DNA from 4 places in the Desulfopila inferna genome. Region 1 is predicted to be linked to each of the others. Evidence: riboswitches for the same ligand, from Rfam matches in the RefSeq annotation. Region 1 holds a riboswitch; each other region holds the start of a gene.

Region 1 (5,415 bases):
CATTTATGTGAGCAAACGGGCATACGCCATCATCGCAGCATGTTTTTTCACCGTCTCTATTGCCTATTCCATTCGATACGGCTATGGCATGCTTTTGCCGGAAATGCTGCCGGCCCTGGGAATTTCCAAGACCCAGGCCGGCACGATTTTCGCCGTCTATTTCATTGTCTATACCATTTTCACACCAATTATGGGCACTCTGTCGGATCTGTTCAACTTCCGTCTTTTGCTCACGGTCTTTCCGGCCGTTCTGGGCCTGGGCGCCCTGATGATGGCCCAGGTCACAGGATTTGCTCAGGCATGTCTGTTTTTTTCAATTGCCGGTCTGGGCCATGCCGCCTGCTGGGCGCCGGTAGCTTCCCTGGTGCAGAAATGGGTGCCGGACAACAAGCGGGGAACAGCGTTGTCTGTTGTTTCGATCGGAATCGGCCTGGGTATTCCGTTGTGGAGCGGGCTGCTGCCGGTTCTGGTTTCTGGGTTCGGCTGGCGGACGGGCTGGATAAGCATGGGGGTTTTCGGTATGGCGGTAGCCGTGCTTAACCTGATTCTGGTGCGCAATCCGGAAGCAGTGGAAGAGCGCCTGGTTTCCGCGCACGAACGCATCATCTATGTGGGGATCATGTACAAAACCCTGCTCCGCAGCAGAGGATTCTGGATGGTCGGCATGTCGTACCTCCTGATCGGCTTCAATGTGCTTGTTCCTTTTACCTTTCTGCCGGTGTATGCCACCGAATCCCTGCATTTGGATTATGCCGTCTCCACCCGCTTTGTCGGAATCATCGCCCTCATGGGCGTCATCGGCCAATTGACCCTGGGGCCGCTTTCCGACCGAATAGGCAGAGGCAAGGTCATGATACTGTGCAGCAGTATCATGGGAACGGCCTGCCTGGGAATGGCGCTGGCGGGAACTGCAGGGACGCTTTACGCAGCAGCCGGCCTTTACGGGCTGGCCTATGGCGCAGTCTGGCCTATGTATGCGGCCGCGGCATCGGATTCCTTTCCCCGGAACCAGACGGGGAGCGTCGTCGGTCTGTGGACCGTCTTTTTAGGCCTCGGTTCCATCATATCTCCTGTAATTTGCGGGTGGACCATCGATATAACCGGCGTTTACACCTGGGCTTTTCTGCTGGGACTGCTTGCCGGATTCTTTTCCATCGGTTTCCTGATCGCCTATAGCAAAATCAGAGAATCGACCTCAGCATGACCTGATGCCCTCTCTTCATGAGCGGCCGGGAAAATTCTCCCGATCTTCCGGGACAATTAAAAGCCTTTTTTGTTCAGCCGGAATTTCCCGATGTGCAGGAGCTGTTTCAGCAACTATATCAGTGATGTCGCCGGAACCGCCAGCTCCATTGCCCCAGGTGAGTTCAGGCGGAAAAGATATTGCGCACAAAGCAGGAGATGAGGCTGCTTGACGGTTGTGGAGTTTTCTGGTAACAAGTTTAATAACGATAGATATCAGATGCGCAAGCTTAATAGGGAATCCTGTGCAAATCAGGAACGGACCCGCCGCTGTAATCGGAGACGAATCTCGCAAACAATGTCACTGCACCAGGTGTGGGAAGACGCGAGAGGAGGAAGAACCGAGAGTCAGAAGACCTGTCTGGTACAACAAGTCCGCATTCACCCTGGAACGGTGAGGGACTAACCATTTCGTGGATAAATCAGGGTAATCCCGGAACGTGTCAAAGCGCTCCGGGATTTTTTTTATTTATGGACACTCTACTGCCCGCTGAAATATGGTCGCAGCTTCTCTGGCCGCTGACGCGCATCCTCATCTTCGTTGCGCTCGGCCTGGTGGCAGCCAGCCTGATCGAATCGCTCAAATGGACAAACCATCTGGCCGCGCTGGCCCGTCCTCTGATCCGCCTGGGCCACCTTTCGGCAATTACCGGAGCAAGTTTTACCATGGCCTTTGTCTCCGGAGTGTCGGCCAATACCATGCTGGCGGAAGCGCTGGACAAGGGCAAGCTGGAGAAAAAGGAAATGATTCTCGCCAATCTTTTCAACTCGCTGCCCCGCTATTTTCTCCACCTGCCCACTGTTTTCTTTCTTACCGTCCCGCTCATCAAAGGAGCTGCCGTAATTTATGTCGGCATCACCTTTCTGGCTGCGCTCCTGCAGACCCTGACGGTGGTGGCGATAAGCAGGCTGCTGCTGAAAAAACCCAAAACTCCGGCCGCCCCCCCGCAAAAGGCTGCGAAAAAGCCGACCGTGCGCGAGGCGCTAAAGAAGAGTATGAAGAGACTGAAAAAGCGAATGAAGAGGATCGCGCTGTTTCTGGTGCCGGCGTATGTCCTTTTCTATATCCTCGGCCGCTTCAATGTTTTTGACCGGCTTGAAGAAATTTTTGCCGCCGCCTGGTTTCTCAGCTGGCTCCCTCCGCAGAGCCTGGGCATCGTTATTCTTCATGTAACCGCAGAATTCTCAGCCGGACTGGCCGCGGCAAGCGCTCTGCTGGCCAACAACAGTCTGGATATTCGGGAGGTGGTGCTGGCCCTGCTGGCCGGCAATATCCTGGCCGCACCCATCCGGGCGATTCGGCATCAGCTCCCCTATTATGTGGGGATCTTTCCTCCTCGGCTGGCCATGGAACTGGTGGCGGTGAGCCAGCTGGTCAGAGCGGCATGCGTGATTATTATCGGCTTCTGTTATTATCAAATCACTCTTGGGTTATGAAAAAATATATGAATCCGGCAATCTCAGTCCATTTGCTGCGCACTCTCTCTATTCTCCGGTGGGAATCAAGGAAAACCGCTCTTCTTGCCATCCTCTGCTCTCTGGTGTTCTGCACCGCTCCGGCGGCAGCCTCCACTCGGAACGATACCGGCAAAACCTATAAGCGCATCATATCGCTGTACTCCGCTCATACCGAAAATCTGGTCAGCATGGGCGCCGCAGACCAACTTATCGGCATCTCCCCCTCGGATAATTTTCCTGCCAATATCTTGGACAAGCCGCGTTTTTCCTATCGCGAGGACCCGGAGAGGTTTATTGCCGCCGGTCCGGATCTCATCCTGGTGCGGCCCATGATAGAACGCTCCTATCCCCAGCTGATGGCCAAACTGCGTGAGGCCGGTATTGCCGTGGTTTCACTGCAGCCCACCACGGTCGATGAAATTTTTCATTACTGGCGGGAGTTGGGCAGACTGAGCGGCAGGCAGAAAAACGCGGAGGATATGATAGAGCATTTCAGGGCCGGGATAGACGCCATCGGCGCTTATGTCTCCCGCATTCCTCAGGACGAGCGACCATGGGTCTATTTTGAATCGATGCATCGCAAGATGAAAACCTTCGCCCCCTCCTCCATCGCCCTCTTCGCCCTGGAGCAGGCCGGAGGACGAAATGTGGCAACAGATGCCGGGCAGATCCGCAATACCAACATTGCCGCATATTCCAAGGAGCGGATCCTCTCTCATGCCGCCAAGATCGATGTCTTTATCGCCCAGAAAGGGAGGATGAATCCGGTGGATATCGATACCATCCGCAACGAAACCGGCTTTCGGGCCATCAAGGCGGTAAGGGAAAACCGGATCGTGCTGATCGATGAGCATCTCGTCTCCAGACCGACCCTGCGTCTGCTTGAGGGAATTATGCAGCTCTACGGCCATCTTTATCCCCTGGAAGTGGCGCTTTCCGGAGACAAACCATGAGCAGCCGGGCTTTTGTTATCGCCGGAACGCAGAGCGGCTCGGGTAAAACAACCATCACCCTGGGACTGATGGCCGCCCTGGACAGACTCGGCCATTCGGTGATGCCGTACAAATGCGGACCGGATTTTATCGATCCCAGCCTGCATAAGCTGGTCACTGGCAAGATCTCCCGCAATCTTGATCTGTGGATGGCCGGTGAACAATTCTGCCGCGACTGTTTCGCCCGCCATATGACGAAAGTCGATATCGGCGTGGTGGAAGGTGTCATGGGCATGTTCGACGGCGGCCCGGCCTCCAGCGCGGCGCTGGCGAAAGCACTCGATATTCCGGTGATTCTGGTTCTTGATGTACGCTCCACCGCGGAGAGCGCTGCGGCCGTTTTGAAGGGCTTTGAAACACTCGACCCTGCTGTCGAAGTGAAGGGCGTCATCCTGAACATGGTTGGCAGCAGCCGGCATCTCCATCTGGTCAGAGGTGCCATAGAACAGCATTGCCGGGCCGAGATTCTCGGGTATCTGCCGCGTACTTTGGACTTCACCATTCCCAGCAGACATCTGGGCCTGCATATGGGTGAGGAAATGCCGGTGACCGGGGAGAAGATAGAGAAACTTGCCGAAACGGTCATCGAACATATCGATATGGACCGGTTGCTGGAAATCGCCGCGATGCCAGGGCCGCCGGCTCCCGCGAAGCGGCAGAAATCAGCTGAGAGTATCATGCGCCTCGGGGTTGCCCGGGATAAGGCCTTCTGCTTTTACTATGAAGACAACCTTGATATTTTTCGTCGGGCCGGGGCCGAGATCTGCTACTTCAGTCCACTGCAGGATGAGCATCTGCCCCAGGGACTTGATGGTATCTACCTGGGCGGCGGCTATCCCGAGCTTTATGGCGCAGAGCTCAGCGGCAACCATTCCATGCTCAGGGAAATTCGGCAATGGGCCGAGGCCGGCAGGCCGCTTTACGCCGAATGCGGCGGCTTTATGTATCTCTCCGAAGGCATCACCGACCCGGAGGGGTGCTTTCATCCAATGGCCGCCGTCTTCCCCGCCACGACCGTGATGCAGACCCGGCGGGCAAGCCTCGGCTACCGCGAGATCAGCACTACGGCGGCAACCTTCTTCGGCCCTGCCGGAACGGTGCTGCGCGGTCATGAATTTCACTACTCCCGCATCGAACCAAACGATTCCATCGAACGTGTCTACCGGGTCGATAACGCCACCGAGGAAGGATACCGCCGCAATAATGTGATCGGCGGCTATATGCATCTCCATTTCGGTTCCAACGAACAGGCTGTCCACAACTTTATTCAATTCTGCAAGGATTAATTATGCCAGTTACCATCCACAAAATCGGCCCACTGGAAATTGAGGCGGAAAGCTTCCGCATGATCGCGGAAGAACTTGGTCCGCACAACTTCGACGCCACGACCTTCAAGGTGGTGCAGCGGGTCATTCATGCCACCGGCGATTTCTCCTTTGCCGAAAACCTGCGCTTTTCCAATGAGGCAATAGAGCGCGGCATTGGTGCCTTGCAGCAGGGCAAAAACATTCTCACCGATGTCAATATGGTGGCCACCGGCATCAGCAAGCCGCTGCTCAGCCGATGGGGCAACACCGTGGTCTGCAACATTGCCGATGAACAGGTAAAAAGCGCCGCCATAGCCGCGAATACCACCCGTGCGGAGATGGCCATCGAGCAGGGCATGCAGGGAAATATCGGTATTGTCGCCATCGGCAACGCCCCCACCGCCCTGTTGAAGATG
Region 2 (5,415 bases), on a different contig from region 1:
AACAACCGAAGTGATCGCTAAAAACAGGACATTGGCCCACAGACTGGTCATTCCCAGAACCATGAGCAATATTTGCTTGGTACGCGGGTCCAGCCGGTGCAGGTATGAATTACCCGGGGTGAAACCGACTGTCGCTAATTCACCCATGGCTGAATTCCTTTGCCAAATTGAACCGAGCAGGGTGGTCGAACCCCGAATCGTTCAATCCCCTGAATCACATTCTCCGGCAGCCCATCTTCGACTATCTGTCCTTTCTCCATCACAATCAACCTTTGGGCGACACTTATCACCTTTTCCAGGTCGTGAGTGGTTATGATTATCGTATGGCCCGCCTTATGAAGATCAATGATATGGGATAAGACAGTGCATGTGCCGGGATAATCCAGATTCGAAAACGGTTCGTCCATTAACAGCACCTGCGGTGCCATTGCCAGAACACCGGCTATGGCCAGACGACGCTTTTCGCCTCCGGAAAGATTGTGCGGCCGTTTGTCCTCAAACCCGGCAAGATTGACGTCGGCAAGGGACCGGGCCACGCGCCGGTCAATCTCATTGCGGGACAACCGCAGGTTTTCCGGGCCAAATGCTACATCGTCATAGACGGTATCCCCGACTATCTGGCTGTCGGCATCCTGGAAGACCATGCCGACCATTTGTCTGGCAGCCTGTGGATTCTTTTTGACCGAGATGCCGTTGACATGGACTTCACCGGACTCGGGAGAAAGAAGGCCGTTGAAATGGCGCAGCAGAGTCGTTTTTCCAGAGCCGTTTGCTCCGGCAATAACAGTAAATTCACCCTTACGCAAGGTAAGGGACACATTGTTGATAGCCAGGGTGCCATCGGAGAAGCGATGACAGAGTACGGACGTCTCAATGATGGCCATAGCTTTATTTTGCCGGATGCAGGTGGCCTGCTGAACCAGCTATAATCGGTCTCAGAGCTCTGGCGATGGGTATGGCTGCGGCGATCTTCAGGGCATCACCCAGAATAAAAGGTAACATACCAACGGCTATGGCCTTGGATGCGCTCATGCCTGTAACTATTTTGAGCCATGAGACGCCAAAGGTATAGATGATGATTGTGCCGACCAGCATGGCAAGGACATCGATAATGACCCTATCCCTGCCTCTTTCGCTTATTATACCGATGACATAAACCGCAGCGGCATAGCCCACCAGATAGCCTCCCGTCGGTCCGAAAAACTTACCAATCCCTCCGGTACCGCCTGCAAAAACCGGCAAACCGATAGCTCCTGCCAGCAGATATACCGCGACACTGGTAAATCCCCAGCGTCCGCCGAGCAGAAGGCCCGCCAGCATGACAAAAAGGTTTTGCATGACAATGGGAACTGGACCGATCGGAATGGCGATGTAGGAGCCCACAGCTATAAGGGTAGCCATGAGTGATGCATATACCATCGGTTTCAATTGTGCTGTTGATGAGTCCATCTTTATTGAATATCCTTTATTGGTAGAAACAATCGCCGTGTACTACCGTTTGGTGACTGCCGTCGTCCATTTGCAGAATTAAAGCACCGTCGCCATTTATGTCCATGGCAACTCCCTCGACTGTAGTTCTTAATGTAGAAATTCTGACGTGTTGGCCAATGGTGGAGTTACCGGCCTTCCAGTCCTCGATCACCGTAGCAGCATCAAAATTCTCAAGCCGCTTTTCGAAACGGTTCAGGAAATTTATCAGGATTTCTCTGCGCGGCACCTGCCTGCCCAGCAGTTCTCGCAAAGAAACTGCTGAAGGTTCTTCTTTTTTTGGATCATTGTTTACATTCAGACCGATGCCGATATTTAAGTGGCGGAGAAGATCGCCTTCACTTTCCATCTGGGAGAGAAACCCGCAAATTTTATGGGTGCCGACCAGGATATCGTTAGGCCACTTTAAAGACGCCGTAATACCATAGGAGCCTAGAAGTGCGGCCATCTCAACTGCGGCTGCCAGATTAACAAGACCGGCCAGCATTACAGGGACGATTGGGCGCAGAACAAGAGTAAAATACAACCCTCCATCGGCTGAAGCCCAGACTCTTTCCATGCGCCCGCGTCCCTGCGTCTGCCGTTCGGCTACAACGACGGTAAATTCAGGGCAGCCTTGCTGGGCCAGCTTGATAGCTTCATTCATGGTCGAAAGTATTTCCCCGAAATGATGAATTTGATCCTTGCGGTCACCAAATTCAAGGGGATTCAGACTGTCGGGGTCCGAACTCAAGAGATATCCTTTTGGCGAGGAGACAATAGGGATCCCGGACTTAACCATTCCCTGGATATGTTTCCAGACGGAGACCCTGCTGGTTCCCAGTTCTTCACTGATCCTTTCGCCGGAAAGGACATCATCAGCATCTCTGAGCAGATTATAAATTTTATCTTTTGGATTCATTTCGTTACCTTTATGTTGGAGAGGAGGTTAACGAAAATAGAAGTGGATGTCAATAATTTTCTGCCAGGTAGGGTCTGGTAAAGATGAGCATTTACGGAAGCTAAGGCTTCTCTACTCCAAATCCAGCAGCTCGAATGAAGTTAGTCACAGGCATATTTCGCTCCTCACTTCGCGAATTTCATCGAGGGATAGCCGGTTCCTTTCGTTTTCGCAGAAATTCCTTGTCCATTGTCATTGCGCATGTATTCATATGAGGGCAATGATGCGATCATGAAATCAATTGAATTTCTGAGTTGAGATGGTATAAGAAATTCATCAGGTGCACACTATGTTAAAAGGAAAGACGGTGTGAATCCGTCGCAAGCCAGTCATTGCTGTATACGAAGCCTGCAATAACTAAGTACAGAGTAGCCTGCTGTCTTAACTCTTGAGCATATCAAGATTCGTCACTGGAGGAAATCCGGGAAGGCGGTTATTTCGCAGAATAATTCGTAAGTCAGAAAGCCTGCCTGATATGGTGGCGTTGTTTCAGCCATCATCAGAGTTTACCTACTGGAGATTCTCTGTATCTGGGTATGCATTCCCTTATGCCCCTGTGGTTTTTACAGCGGGATGTTGGGTTGTATGCATATGATGTCGGATACGGAGAGTTGTCTCTTCCTGCCTGTTTTTCGTATCCAGACTTTATTTCACAGAGGTGTTATGCAGTGGATACGGAAAAGAATCAAAAACTTGGTCAGTATATTGGTCAGCTTATTCGTGGAGAAAACCTTTCAGAAGAGAGTGCCTACAACGCGTTTCGAATGGTGCTTGCCAACGAGGTTTCCGAGATGCATCAAGGGGCATTTCTCGCCGCTCTTACCGCAAAAGGTGAAACCGCAGAAGAGGTTGCCGGCGGCTGGAAGGCAGTATACGAGTTTGACACCGTAAAAGTGAATTTTGAAGGTTTGGCCGTTGTCGATAACTGCGGTACCGGCATGGACACCTTCAAGACATTTAACATCAGTACCGCTGCCTCGCTTGTGGCGGCTGCGGGAGGTGTCAAGATCGCCAGACATGGAGCTCGAGCTATCACTTCATCCTGCGGTACGGTTGATATGGTCGAACTGCTGGGAGTCGATGTGGAATGTGGTGTTGATCTGGTTAAAAAAAGTGTGACCGAGGCGGGGATCGGTCTTTTTAATGGCATGAGTTCCCAGGTCCATCCCCTGGCCCTTGGACGTATCCTTTCTCAAATCTGTTTTGGTTCTCCCCTCAATATTGCCGCCTCTCTTGCCCACCCAGGTCTTCCGAAATTTGCAGTTCGAGGAGTATATTCTCCAGCACTTTTGCAGCCGGTAGCAGAGGTTATGCAGGCCATTGGTTACAGTGACGCGATTATTATATATGGAGCAATAGACGGGAGTGACAAGGGCATGGATGAGGCTTCCGTCTGCGGCGAGACGGTTGGGGCCCGTTTAAGCGGGGGGAAGATTGAACCAATATCTTTTGTCCCGGAAGAAGTGGGTGTTTCTTTGCACGCACCCGAACTACTGATTTCAGAAAAGAATCGGGATATCGCTGCAAAAAATATGTGTGAACTCCTTGCCGGAAGAGGATCTACCGCACAAAATGATGCTGTGATTTTAAATAGCAGTTTGATTTTTTATGTTCAAAATCAAGTTTCCAGCATACAGGACGGAGTTGCCAGGGCTAGGGAAATCCTGCTGTCTGGCAGGGCCTTTGAGACGCTGGAGCAGTGGGTGTCGGTGCAGAATCGAGACGCAGATGCAGGACTTGCAAAACTAGCTGCCCTGACTTGCGGGTGACGCTAATGGTTGAGAAGGCTGCACAGCAAACAACGGAACTGCTCATCGTCAAAGTGGGCGACGATTACATTCGTTTTGCCGAAGGCGATTTCCGGCGATGCGGAATGAACAAAGCATCAGTATTCCCCCTTGCGGAGCTTGAAGAAGTGCAGGCAAAGTGCAGAAAAATGCTTATTAGCGTAAGCTTTGTTCGCTTAATGAAACTGACAATAATTGAAGAAACCTTTATGGAACTTTAGGTGTATGAATCTGACACTGGAGAAATGCGGATCTATGGCTCTGGGGGAAGTTGGGCTACCAGAGGCGCGGGAAGGTTATGTGCTTTTAAAAGTGCTCTGTTGTGGTGTGTGCAGGACAGATGCCAAGATGTGGCAACAGGGACACCGGGATCTTTTGCTGCCAAGGGTATTAGGTCATGAAATCGCCGGTGTTGATGAGAGTACAGGAAAAATCTATACGGTATGGCCAGGGCAGACCTGCGGCAACTGTTCCTATTGTGAGTCCGGGCGGGAAAACCTATGTGAGGAAATGAAAATCATCGGTTTCCACTCAGATGGCGGCTTTGCCAGCCATGTCCTGGTACCGCTAGACAGCCTGATTCCTGCCCCATCAGGTCTTACTCCTGAGTTGATAACCTTTGCTGAACCGGCTGGCTGCGTTATAAACGCTCTTTCCATGTTGCGGCCCATGTCAGGCGAGCGAGCCATAATCTATGGCGGTGGAGTGGTGGGGATGATTGCCGCTTTCATGCTAAAAAACAAGGGATGTACGGTGACTGTCATCGAACAGAGCCAGGAGAAAATTGCCAGGCTTGACAATCTTGCGCTCAAAAACAGTATAGAAATCTGTAAGGATACAGTGACTGCTGATTTTGACCTGGCCATGAACTGCTGTGCCAGTCATGTGGCCTTTAGTCTTTGCATTACCAAGCTGAGAAAGGGCGGACGTCTCGGCTTTTTCAGCGGTTTAAGCAAAAACCAGGAGATCGATACCAATCTTTTGAATTTGATACATTATAAGGAACTCATCCTATTGGGAAGTTATGGGCCGAAGAGAGCGGATATGGTCGAGGCTCTCAGGATTTGTGGTCAACTGCAGGATACATTTTCTTTGCTTATTGAGCGGGTTGTTTCCCTGGATGAGGTAGAGGCTTTACTGCCCTCTATCCTGGATGGAAAGCATCTGAAATGTATAGTCAAAATAGGTGGATCTGCTACA
Region 3 (5,415 bases), on a different contig from region 1:
TCATGCCTCATGATCACAAGCACCTGCTGGCAAATTTTCATAAGGCCGGTACCGAGGAGGTACGGATGGCTATCGATACGGCGGTATCGACTCAGGCGGAGTGGCAGTCATTGCGCTGGGAAGAGCGCTGTGCGATTTTCCTCAAAGCCGCCGATCTTCTCTCTCAGAAGTACAGATTCCTTATCAATGCCGGATCAATGCTCTCAACTTCAAAGAATGTACTGCAGGCGGAAATTGATGCGGCTTGCGAACTTATCGATTTTCTGCGTTTTAACGTGTATTTCGCTCAACAGATTTACAGGGAGCAACCTAAATCCTCACCGGGAATCTGGAATTATATGCAGTACAGGCCTCTTGAAGGCTTCGTTTTTGCGGTCACTCCTTTCAACTTTACCGCAATAGCCGGAAACTTGCCGACGGCACCCGCCATAATGGGAAATTGCGTGGTCTGGAAACCTGCCTCCTCCTGTGTCTATACTCCTTATCTTTTTATGAAAATTCTTGAAGAAGCCGGTTTGCCCGATGGAGTGATCAACTTTATCCCCGGTTCGGGAGCCAAGGTGGGGGAGATATGCCTGGCTGATCCTCATCTGGCGGGAATTCACTTCACGGGATCCACCGCAGTCTTTCAGAAGATGTGGAAAACAGTGGGAGAGAATATTGAAAAATACGAATCATATCCGCGCATAGTCGGTGAGACAGGGGGCAAGGATTTCGTTTTTGTCCACAGCAGCGCCGATGTGGAACAGGTTGTCACTGCCCTGATCCGCGGAGCCTTCGAGTACCAGGGGCAGAAATGCTCTGCGGCCAGCCGCGCCTATATCCCGAAAAGTTTATGGCCTGAAGTAAGGAAAGGACTTGAGCGTGGATATGAGAAAATAACCATGGGTCCACCGACGGATTTCACACATCTGGTCAATGCCGTCATTGATCGCTCTGCCTTTACTTCAATAACCAAATATATAGATCACGCCAAAAATCAGCCTGATGCCGAAGTGATCATCGGTGGCGGTTATGATGACAGTGTCGGCTACTTTATCGAGCCGACGATCATTCTCGCTCAAGATCCGAGATTCAAGACCATGGTAGAGGAAATTTTCGGCCCGGTGCTGACAGTGTATGTTTATGAGGATGCCACATATGAAGAGACGCTTGAACTATGCGATGAGTCAACCCCATATGCACTCACCGGTGCCATATTTGCAAGAAGGAGGGAGGCCGTTAGCCTTGCCTTGAAAAAGCTCGAGAATACCGCCGGCAATTTTTATATTAATGACAAGCCAACGGGTTCAGTGGTTGGCCAACAGCCTTTCGGCGGCGGTCGGGCTTCAGGAACCAATGACAAGGCGGGCTCTTTTACCAATCTGCTTCGCTGGGTTTCTCCAAGGACCATAAAAGAAACCTTTGTGGCTCCCACGGATTTTTCCTATCCGTTCATGAAGACTAAGTAGAATCTGGTTACCCCTGAAACTCAGCATTTTCTGGTCTTGAGCTGAAGATTAGGGTAATCAGGAAGTAGAAAGAATGCTTTAGGAAATCATTTTTAACTGGAGTCTTTTCCCTTCCGGAATGTGAAAAAGTTATTGCTATTGCCTGAAAAATTGAAAAATCTCTTCGGCCAGTTCTTTGCCGACGCCGGGGACGGTGCCTAGTTCTTCAAGGCTTGCATGTTTGATCTTTTTCAGGCTGCCCATGGTTTTCAACAGCTGTTTCTTCCGTGCCGGACCAATACCCGGGATGTCGTCGAGTTCCGATGCCAGGGTAGATTTATTGCGAAGTTTGCGGTGGAAGGTAATGCCGAAGCGATGCGATTCGTCGCGAATTCTCATGAGGTGCAGAAGAACGGGATCATGCGGAGCAAGCAGAATGGGATTTTTACGTCCCGGCTTATACAGTTTTTCGCCTTCCGATTCCTTTTCCTTGGCGATGCCGAGCCAGTCGAGTCGATGTTCAATCCCCAGCTCCCGAGCAATTCTGAGGGCCATGCCGAGCTGGCCTTTGCCGCCATCCACCATAAACAGATGAGGGAAATTATCTTCCTCCATTGCCCGGCTGAAGCGTCGGTGCAAAACCTCTGCCATCATGGCGTAATCATCAGGTCCTTCAACCGTGCGTATTTTGTAATGGCGGTATCTTTCCTTGGCCGGTCCTCCTTGATAAAAACAGACCAGAGAACCGACAGCCTCCTTGCCGCTTAGATTGGAAATATCGAGGCACTCTATATATTCAGGAACGGTATCGAGCTTGAGCTTTTTGATAAGTGATGTAGAGAGAGATTTCCAGGATTGTGCCTTTTTCTCTTTTTCTTCGAAAAGTTGAGCGGCATTGGTTTGCGCCATGCCGAGAAGATGGGTTCTATCGCCTCTCTGGGGAATGATAATTGACGTCTTTGCCTGTCTCAACTCAGTAAAGCGTTCAGCGAGCAGTTCCATATCCGCTACCTCAAATGGCAGGATAATCTCTTTGGGAATATTGTCGCCATGAAAATAGAACTGGTTGAGTACCTGGGATACAATAGCCTGATCATCACCGAAGGGGTCCGCCAGAAAATAACTTCTGCTGCCGCTGATCAGGCCGCCCCTGATTATCAACACCGCAATGGCCACAGCAGCATCTTCCCTGACGAAGCCGAAAACGTCCTGGTCCCAAATATGACCGGCGGAAACCACCTGCTTTTCTAGGGTCCGGGAAAGGGCGCTTATCTGGTCCCGTTTTTTGGCAGCCCGCTCGAAATCGAAGGCGGCGGAGTACTGCTTCATCTGCCTCTCCAAAGTAGCAAGAAGGTCTTTATTTTTTCCTTCCAGGATCATAATTATCCTGGCCACATTATCCATATATGATTTTTGATCGGCATGACCGGAGCAAGGCGCCAGACATTGTCCCATCTGATAATTAAGGCATGGACGTTTCCTGGTTTGCAGTTTTCCGCCCTTGCAGCGCCGTAGCGGAAACAGTTTCGATATGAGTCGCAGTGTTGCCCACATGGCCGATGAAGAGGAATACGGACCGAAATAACGCGCTCCGTCCTTTTGTCTTCGCCGCGCCATCGTCACCCGTGGCCACTTTTCCTGGACTGTGACTTTAATCAGCGGATAATTTTTATCGTCGCGAAGGATAATATTGTATTTCGGCGCATGTTTTTTGATCAGAGAGGCTTCGAGGATAAGGGCCTCTTTTTCGGTACGGGTAATGATGGTATCGACCCTGTCTACCTGGGCGAGCATAATGGAGGTTTTGCTGTGGCTGCCGCCATTGAAACGGCTGTAGGAGGAAAGCCTTTTGACCAGGTCCTTGGCCTTGCCTACATAGAGCACCGCGGACTTGGAATCGAGCATCAGGTAGACGCCTGGGGAATGCGGTATGGAGCTGATAAGATCTTGAGAAAACATTAGAAAAATTATTTTAAAGTTTTGATTTGCGGTCAAATATTATAGTCATTGCACGGCGGCAATGCAACCAGCCTGGTAACTATTCAGCAAGAAGCCAAAACCGGCAGTTTTCCTTGAATAGTTACTCAGCATGAAGAAAACCATTTTTCCACTTTACATGGAAGCATCTTTCCGGTATTGAGTGAATAAATATCTTGCAGGTGTCACCAGGATGGTAAAATCGACGGTGATGAAAAGGGAATACGGTGCAAATCCGTAACGTTGGGCCGGCGCTGTAAGCGGGGACAAAAGCTGTATATACCACTGTTGCACTCATCTTGACGGTGAGAAGACGGGAAGGTTCAGCTGGAGGACGATCCGCAAGTCAGAAGACCTGCCTGTAAGACAAAAGACTTTGTAGTCCAGACAAGTCCATGGTGGAGTTCAGCTCTTCCATGGACTTTTTTTTTGCCCGCGGACTATCCATACTTAAAGAAGGATAACAGCAATGAAAACACAGATCGAAGTGGCAAAAGAAGGCAAAATCAGCGAACAGATGAGCGCGGTCGGGGAACAGGAAGGTATTGCCGCAGAGGATATCAGGCAAAGAGTGGCAGATGGCCATATCGTCATTCCGGTGCATCCGCATAGACCGCAGCAGAAAATTGTAGGCATCGGCAAAGGCTTGCGCACTAAAGTCAATGCCTCCATCGGCACTTCATCGGATATCTTCGATATCGATCTTGAAGTGCGAAAAGCGAAAATTGCGGAACAGGAGCAGGCTGACACCCTGATGGAGCTCTCGACCGGTGGAGATCTCGATTTAATACGCCGGGAGATTCTCGCAAATTGCTCACTCCCAGTAGGAAATGTTCCACTCTATCAGGCCTTTGCCGAAACCGCGGCAAAATACGGCAACCCCAATAAACTGGAGGCCGAATATCTTTTTGAGCTGATTGAGCGGCAGCTTGAGGACGGCATCTCCTTTATGGCAATTCATTGCGGTATCAATAGATATACCATCGAAAGGCTACGCAACCAGGGCTATCGCTATGGCGGTCTGGTCTCCAAGGGCGGCACCTTCATGGTCTCCTGGATGGAATACAATAACCTTGAAAATCCCCTGTATGAGCAGTTTGACAGGGTGTGTGCATTGATGAAAAAATATGACGCAGTGCTTTCCCTGGGCAACGGTATCCGCGCCGGAGCAATCCACGACAGCCATGACCGGGCGCAGATGGCGGAAATGATCATAAACTGCGAATTTGCCGAACTCGGCAGGGATATGGGTTGCCAGATGATGGTGGAAGGACCCGGTCATGTGCCGCTCGACGAAATTGAAGGCAATATAATGCTGGAGAAGGCCATGAGCGGCGGGGCGCCTTATTATGTCCTGGGGCCATTGCCTGCCGATTCCGGAGCCGGTTATGATCATATTACCGCGGCCATTGGTGCGGCAAGCTCAGCCTGGCATGGGGCCGACCTGATTTGCTACATAACGCCTGCCGAGCATCTCGCCCTGCCTAATGAAGACGATGTCCGGGAAGGGTTGCGGGCTACCCGTCTTGCTGCGCGCATCGGCGATATCGCCAAATATCCGGAGAGGCGCCACCATGAAAAAAAAGTGGCCCTGGCCCGGCGTGATACCGACTGGAAGGAGCATTTTCAGCTGCTGATGTTTCCGGAAAAAGCCGAAGAGGTAAGGCGCAGCAGGACTCCGGAAAATACCAGCACATGTACTATGTGCGGGGATTTTTGTGCAATGGAGAGAGGCATATCGCTCTTCAAGGATGATATCAGTTTAGAAAAGTGTCGTAACGTTCAGGACTGATATCAGGCCAGGGCGGCATTGAACAGCTTTTTGGTATACTCCTGCCGGGGAGCGGAAAAAACTTCCGCGGCAGGACCTGCCTCGACAATATTGCCATGCTGCATGACCACCACCTGATCGGCAAGAGCTCGAACTACTCTGAGATCATGTGAAATAAAAAGATACGTCATGTTGTATTTATCCTGCAGGCCTTGCAGTAATTTGATTATTTGCGCC
Region 4 (5,415 bases), on a different contig from region 1:
ACAGTCGTTGTGCCAATATCCACAGCGATACCATATGAAGGTCGGTGTTGTTTCGTTTTATTGAAGGATTGGCTAAAGGAAGGTGGAAAATTCGCCGGAGCTTTTTCGATAATATGGGAAGAGAGCAGAGATGCTACCGGGATTTCTATGGAGAGATCTTCGGAAACTGTCACCTGACAAGCCTCTGTTGTCTTTTGAGTCCCATCGCAATGTTTTATCTTGATCAGGCATTTGCCACAGCCCCCTTTACCACCACAATCGGAACGCAGAAAAACAGAATGTTCAATCAAACTGTCCAAGAGCCTGTCTCCACCTGCAATTTGTATATTTAGCCCATGGGGAAAAATTTTAATATTATGATTGGACATTTATTCCTTTGTTTGCATCTCGCAAGCCTCTCTTTTTGAACAGACTTCACAGGTAGCCCTGACTTTCTTCACTTGATATCCCGGCCCTGTGCCGATTAAAAAGGAAATACTTTTAAACGGCATAAGCGTGTTATTCTCTTGCAGCCTGACATCGATCATGTCAAGCGGTAGCATTGAGCAGAGATTCGCTTGATCCTCCAACTCCCAACCATGGACCGATCCCGGACTGAGAAAGGGGCTTACTCCCCAGCCACGTTTTTGGGCGTACAACTCGACAATCTCGTTCACGGAGTACTTTAACTGATCCAGTAGTGTAAGACTGACAATATCATACAAGTAGGCGTCCAGCACCCGCCTTTTTCTGGATGCTTGGGCACTTGCCTCCTCCAGAGCTTGACCAACTGTGTAAACTCCTATAAGCGCTCTGGATGCTTGATGTAAAAATTTGCCAGAAAAGCCCAACGAAAGTTTGATTTTGTGCATTGATTGATTACAACACAACTGTAGGGTGTCATTGTCCTGCAGCACGACATCTACCCAACGATAAACGATTCGGGGGCACCATATTCCTCGAGCAGTACATAATATTTTTGAAGCTGCTTCAACAAGTGCCGCTCGGTTTTGCTTTCCCCTTAGTTTCGCTGTTACATTGTCAAGAGACAACTCCGCTTTCATGCCCGAAATCACCCCACCGACGCCTTCAAGAATTGGTTCTATTTTATATTCCATTTTAATAGAGATAAATCACGATTGCCTAGCGAATGCAGTCAATACATACAATTCAAAATGCCTCTGGAAAGTTCAAGTATAATCACAACTGGGATATAATCTGAAACTAGCATAAAATAGTAAAAAATGCTCGTAAAGCTCTCAAAAATGCTCCTCAGAGTTTCTGAATACAAGGGCTGGGAAATTTGGAAAAAACCTGGAGAATCTGTGGTAAAAAGCCTCCACTCCTTTGGGTTAAAAAAGAGATTGATTCTTCCCTTACCATTCGTTATAGAGGAGCGGATATTAGTAAGCGGATATTTGTTGACATCCGTTTTTTTCATTACTACGATGCAAATCAATTTCAGGTGCCCTTTAAGGGCTTAATCGGGAATCCCGTGAAAATCGGGAACGGACCCGCCGCTGTGATTCTACCTTGAAGAAAGGAACCCTCTCGATAACATATGCCACTGTGATGCTAAAATTCCAGCCAACCAAAAATTAAGCTGGATTCCAATCATGGGAAGGCTGTCAAATAGAGGGCGGAAAAGTCAGAAGACCTACCTGAAAGATATATAGATAGCAAATTTCGCGGACTATATTTTGCTGTCGGATCAGGCGATAAAAGGGTAATCCCCGGATCATTCATTCTTGAATTGGTCCGGGGATTTTTTTTTCGCCGGGCCCCAATTGAAGGTTGTAAATCAAGGAGAAAGACAATGTTTAAAGTAAAAATTGGGGGATTGAAGGGATCGGACTTAAAGGAAAAAACACTTGGTTTTGGTAGTTTTTTCACCATGACTGCAGCAACAACTCTTTCACTATCGGGTGTGTTCATAAGTGGAAATGTTCATGCAACGGCAGATGAAGTTCCATTAATGGATAAGGTCGTTGTTACCGCCTCGAGACAGGAAGAAAAGATTGCCGCTGTCCCTGCCAATGTAACTGTCATTACAGCGCAGGAAATCGCAAAATCACCAGCAGAAACGGTTCCTGAACTCTTGCGGATCACTCCCGGGATAGTAGTGAACGATATCACCGGCAATGGCCGCAATATAACGGTTGACCTAAGAGGGTTTGGTGAAACGGCAGCTTTGAACACCTTGTTGCTTATTGATGGCCGTCGGATCAATCAAGCTGATTTGAGTGGTGTAGACTGGACTCTTATTCCTAAAAACAGAGTTGAACGGATTGAAATTATACATGGCGGCAGGGGAAGTGTTTTATATGGAGACAACGCCGCTGGTGGAGTTATCAATATCATCACCAAAAAGGGGGAAGAGCTCCTCTTTTCAGGTGGTCTGGTTGCAGGGAGTTACGACACGATTCTATCCAGGCTGGCAGTCAGTGGTTCAACAGAAAGCCTAAGTTACGCACTGAGCACCAACTACCGAACATCGGACGGATATCGAGACAATAGTGGAACAGACGCCAGGGATATGGGTTTGAATCTTGACTATTTTTTTTCGGACCGTTTTAACGTCGCTCTTACCAGTAGCTATCATGAAGACGACACAGAGGTTCCAGGATCATTATTGCTGAGTGAATTAGAGAGTGGAGTGTCACGGAGAGCAAGTACCACACCTGAAGATTTCTCCGATATCAAAGATTATCATTTACAAATTGTACCGCAGGTTTTCTTCACTGAAACGAGCTATTTTCAAATGGAAAGTTCCACCAGGAGGAAGGAAAATACTGCATTTTTTTCCTTTGTCGGCGGGACATATAACGCAGAAACTGAGATTGATACAGTGGCTCTTTCTCCGCAAATTGTTATAAATGAAAAATTCTTTGGTCGTGATTCAAAGCTGGTTGCAGGATTTGATTATAGAAAGAGTAAAGAGGATATCGGCAACGAATCTGTTTTTTTTGGCGCACCATCTTCGGCAGCGTTTGAACTCTCGAAAGAAGATATGGGAGTTTATGGTAATGCAGAAGTATCGCTCAACAGCAAGGTGGCGGTTTCCGGTGGTTACCGCCATGATCGTGCCGAATTCGAATCATTTACCGACGGGCTCTCCGACAAAGTCACCATGGATGAAGATATATATGATGGGGGGGTGACCTATAGATTTTCAGATAACGGTTCTGCATATTTCAGTTATGCAAAGAGTTTCAGATATCCGGTACTCGATGAAATGTTCAGCTTCTTTACCAATTCTTTCGATTCCACGCTCCGGCCACAGACCACCGATGATTTTGAAGTTGGTGCGCGCATTCAATTTGGTCCGGACATTAATTTCAGCGTGAACCTTTTCAGACTGGATACCGAGAGGGAAATATTTTTTAACCCTGTAAGCTTTGCCAATGAAAACCTTAATGGCGACACCATAAGACAGGGTATTGAACTGAAAGCAAGTAAACAATTTTCGAAAATATCAGTTAACGGCAGTTATACACTCAGGGACACTGAAATCGATGGAGGAACATTTGACGGCAAGGAGATACCCAATGTGCCTCGCCATCAATTCACAGCCGGTGCGGAAGCCGATATTTTCACGAACTTTCGATTCAATATAGATGGATCCTATATCGGTGAACGACCTTTTATTTCAGATTTCGCCAATGTAGTTGACGACCAGGACGGTTATTTCTATGTGACTGCCAAATTGGCTTATATGTTTGAAAAAGGCTCTGCTTATCTGACGGTTAATAATCTTTTCGATGAGGACTATTACCAATATGGCGGGATAAACTTTCTTGGAGAACCGGGCATTCAACCGGCACCGGGAGTTAATTTCTTAGTTGGGCTTACTTTTGATATCTGATTTCGGATAACAGCCGGATTGACCGGCGGAGGATATGGATGCTTGAGACAATGTTGAAGGGAGGGCCGGTAATGTATCCATTATTTGCCTGTTCGCTTTGTGTATTGACAATCATAATTGAGCGAGGCTTATTTTGGATAATTCTCAACCGGCGACATAATTCCGAACTCATCAATGAGGTGGTTGAGATCAGCAAGGAAGGGGACTGGGAACTTGTAAAAAAGAAAACGATCGGATCCAAAGATTATGCCATACGCGTTTTAGTAAGCGGCATCGTACACAGGAAATTTTCCATGACCAAAGCCATGGAGGTCGCGGCGATACAGGAGATAGTGAAAATGCGACGTGGAATGGGTGTGCTCGATACGATGATCACGGTAGCGCCTTTGTTGGGAATTCTCGGCACTGTCATCGGCATAATTTTGTCTTTTGATATGCTGGCGATAGAGGGGATTGATAATCCGCATGCCGTTACCGGAGGCATTGCCCAGGCCCTCATAACCACAGCTACGGGTCTCAGCATAGCCATATTGGCGGTTGTTCCCTACAATTATTTTAATGTAAAAGTGGAACAGGCTGCCCGCATCATGGAACAGTACGCAACAAGCCTTGAAATAGTTTATGAAAAATTGTCACAAGATACACCAGATGGAGGCGACTTGTGAAACTCAACATTGAAAAGCAGCGTGGACCGCGTATTGAAATGCTGCCTTTGATCGATATTGTGTTTTTGCTTCTGGTGTTCTTTATTTATGCCATGTTGTCGATGGCTGTCCATCGCGCCATGCCGATTGCTCTTCCGAAGTCAGCGATGGCGGAAGTCGACAATCGGCCCCGGATGGCTATATCGGTTGCCCGGGAAGGGGTTGTTTATATAGACAAGCAGCCGGTAGATTTACATAATCTGGTTGAAATTCTCCAAAATAAATCTGTGACTGAAAAAGAAAAAGGAGTGCAGGTATTTGCGGACAATCGGGTTGAGTACCAGCGCCTTTTCCTGGTGCTCGACAGTATCAAGAAGGCTGGAATTTCACAGATATCATTGCAGGCGGAGAGAGATGGAGGGCATTAAAAGGTTCTTTCTTCCAGCCATCGCCGCTATTGTCCTGCATGGATTTTTGGTAAGTTTCGACCTGCCAAACCAGGAAATATTAAAACCGGTTCTCAGTGGAAATCCGATTGAAATTGAGATCAGTTCAATCACTTCCGAAATTGTTGTTTCGGAAGAAGTTATTACGCAACCGAAAGATCCACCGAAACAGCACAATGAGATTATCAAACCGAAGCAGGCAAAAAAAAAGGTCAGTCTCCTGGATAAAAATAAAAGCGATGATTTCAGTAATGAAAAAGTAGAAGAACAGTTCAACAGCACTCCTGAGTCGCTTCCACAACCGCCAAAGGAAATTGATAAATCATCCATAAGACCAAAAGCAGCTGTAACGGATAATAAGAAGATTGAAAATATACCTGAGGACCTGCCCAAGGAGAAAAATTTTGCAACGCCGATTCACAAAAAAGCGATGCCGATATATCGGCAAAATAAACAACCTCCATACCCTGCGATGGCGAAG

The links. Region 1 has a riboswitch for cobalamin ahead of JWG88_RS05400 (hypothetical protein). Riboswitches for the same ligand answer to the same signal wherever they lie in the genome.
Region 2: linked by a shared signal. The riboswitch ahead of trpD (anthranilate phosphoribosyltransferase) and the one ahead of JWG88_RS05400 (hypothetical protein) in region 1 are both predicted to bind cobalamin.
Region 3: linked by a shared signal. The riboswitch ahead of thiC (phosphomethylpyrimidine synthase ThiC) and the one ahead of JWG88_RS05400 (hypothetical protein) in region 1 are both predicted to bind cobalamin.
Region 4: linked by a shared signal. The riboswitch ahead of JWG88_RS09415 (TonB-dependent receptor) and the one ahead of JWG88_RS05400 (hypothetical protein) in region 1 are both predicted to bind cobalamin.

What each region holds. Positions count from the first base shown of each region.
Region 1 covers NZ_JAFFQE010000002.1:306,341-311,755, forward strand. Annotated here, with positions in the region: gene JWG88_RS05395 (MFS transporter) at 8-1,204, shown strand; cobalamin riboswitch at 1,444-1,621, shown strand; gene JWG88_RS05400 (hypothetical protein) at 1,714-2,679, shown strand; gene JWG88_RS05405 (ABC transporter substrate-binding protein) at 2,688-3,653, shown strand; gene JWG88_RS05410 (cobyrinic acid a,c-diamide synthase CobB) at 3,650-4,978, shown strand; gene JWG88_RS05415 (precorrin-8X methylmutase) at 4,981-5,415, shown strand, end outside.
Region 2 covers NZ_JAFFQE010000008.1:225,765-231,179, reverse strand. Annotated here, with positions in the region: gene JWG88_RS18510 (energy-coupling factor transporter transmembrane component T family protein) at 1-147, opposite strand, end outside; gene JWG88_RS18505 (energy-coupling factor ABC transporter ATP-binding protein) at 135-884, opposite strand; gene JWG88_RS18500 (biotin transporter BioY) at 889-1,449, opposite strand; gene JWG88_RS18495 (biotin--[acetyl-CoA-carboxylase] ligase) at 1,466-2,389, opposite strand; cobalamin riboswitch at 2,690-2,916, shown strand; gene trpD (anthranilate phosphoribosyltransferase) at 3,097-4,197, shown strand; gene JWG88_RS18485 (hypothetical protein) at 4,203-4,436, shown strand; gene cobT (nicotinate-nucleotide--dimethylbenzimidazole phosphoribosyltransferase) at 4,441-5,415, shown strand, end outside.
Region 3 covers NZ_JAFFQE010000001.1:18,905-24,319, forward strand. Annotated here, with positions in the region: gene pruA (L-glutamate gamma-semialdehyde dehydrogenase) at 1-1,451, shown strand, start outside; gene uvrC (excinuclease ABC subunit UvrC) at 1,587-3,389, opposite strand; cobalamin riboswitch at 3,571-3,784, shown strand; gene thiC (phosphomethylpyrimidine synthase ThiC) at 3,877-5,199, shown strand; gene JWG88_RS00085 (ABC transporter ATP-binding protein) at 5,202-5,415, opposite strand, start outside.
Region 4 covers NZ_JAFFQE010000003.1:260,463-265,877, reverse strand. Annotated here, with positions in the region: gene JWG88_RS09425 (ASKHA domain-containing protein) at 1-299, opposite strand, end outside; gene JWG88_RS09420 (hypothetical protein) at 369-1,097, opposite strand; cobalamin riboswitch at 1,426-1,658, shown strand; gene JWG88_RS09415 (TonB-dependent receptor) at 1,796-3,844, shown strand; gene JWG88_RS09410 (MotA/TolQ/ExbB proton channel family protein) at 3,883-4,509, shown strand; gene JWG88_RS09405 (biopolymer transporter ExbD) at 4,506-4,916, shown strand; gene JWG88_RS09400 (energy transducer TonB) at 4,903-5,415, shown strand, end outside.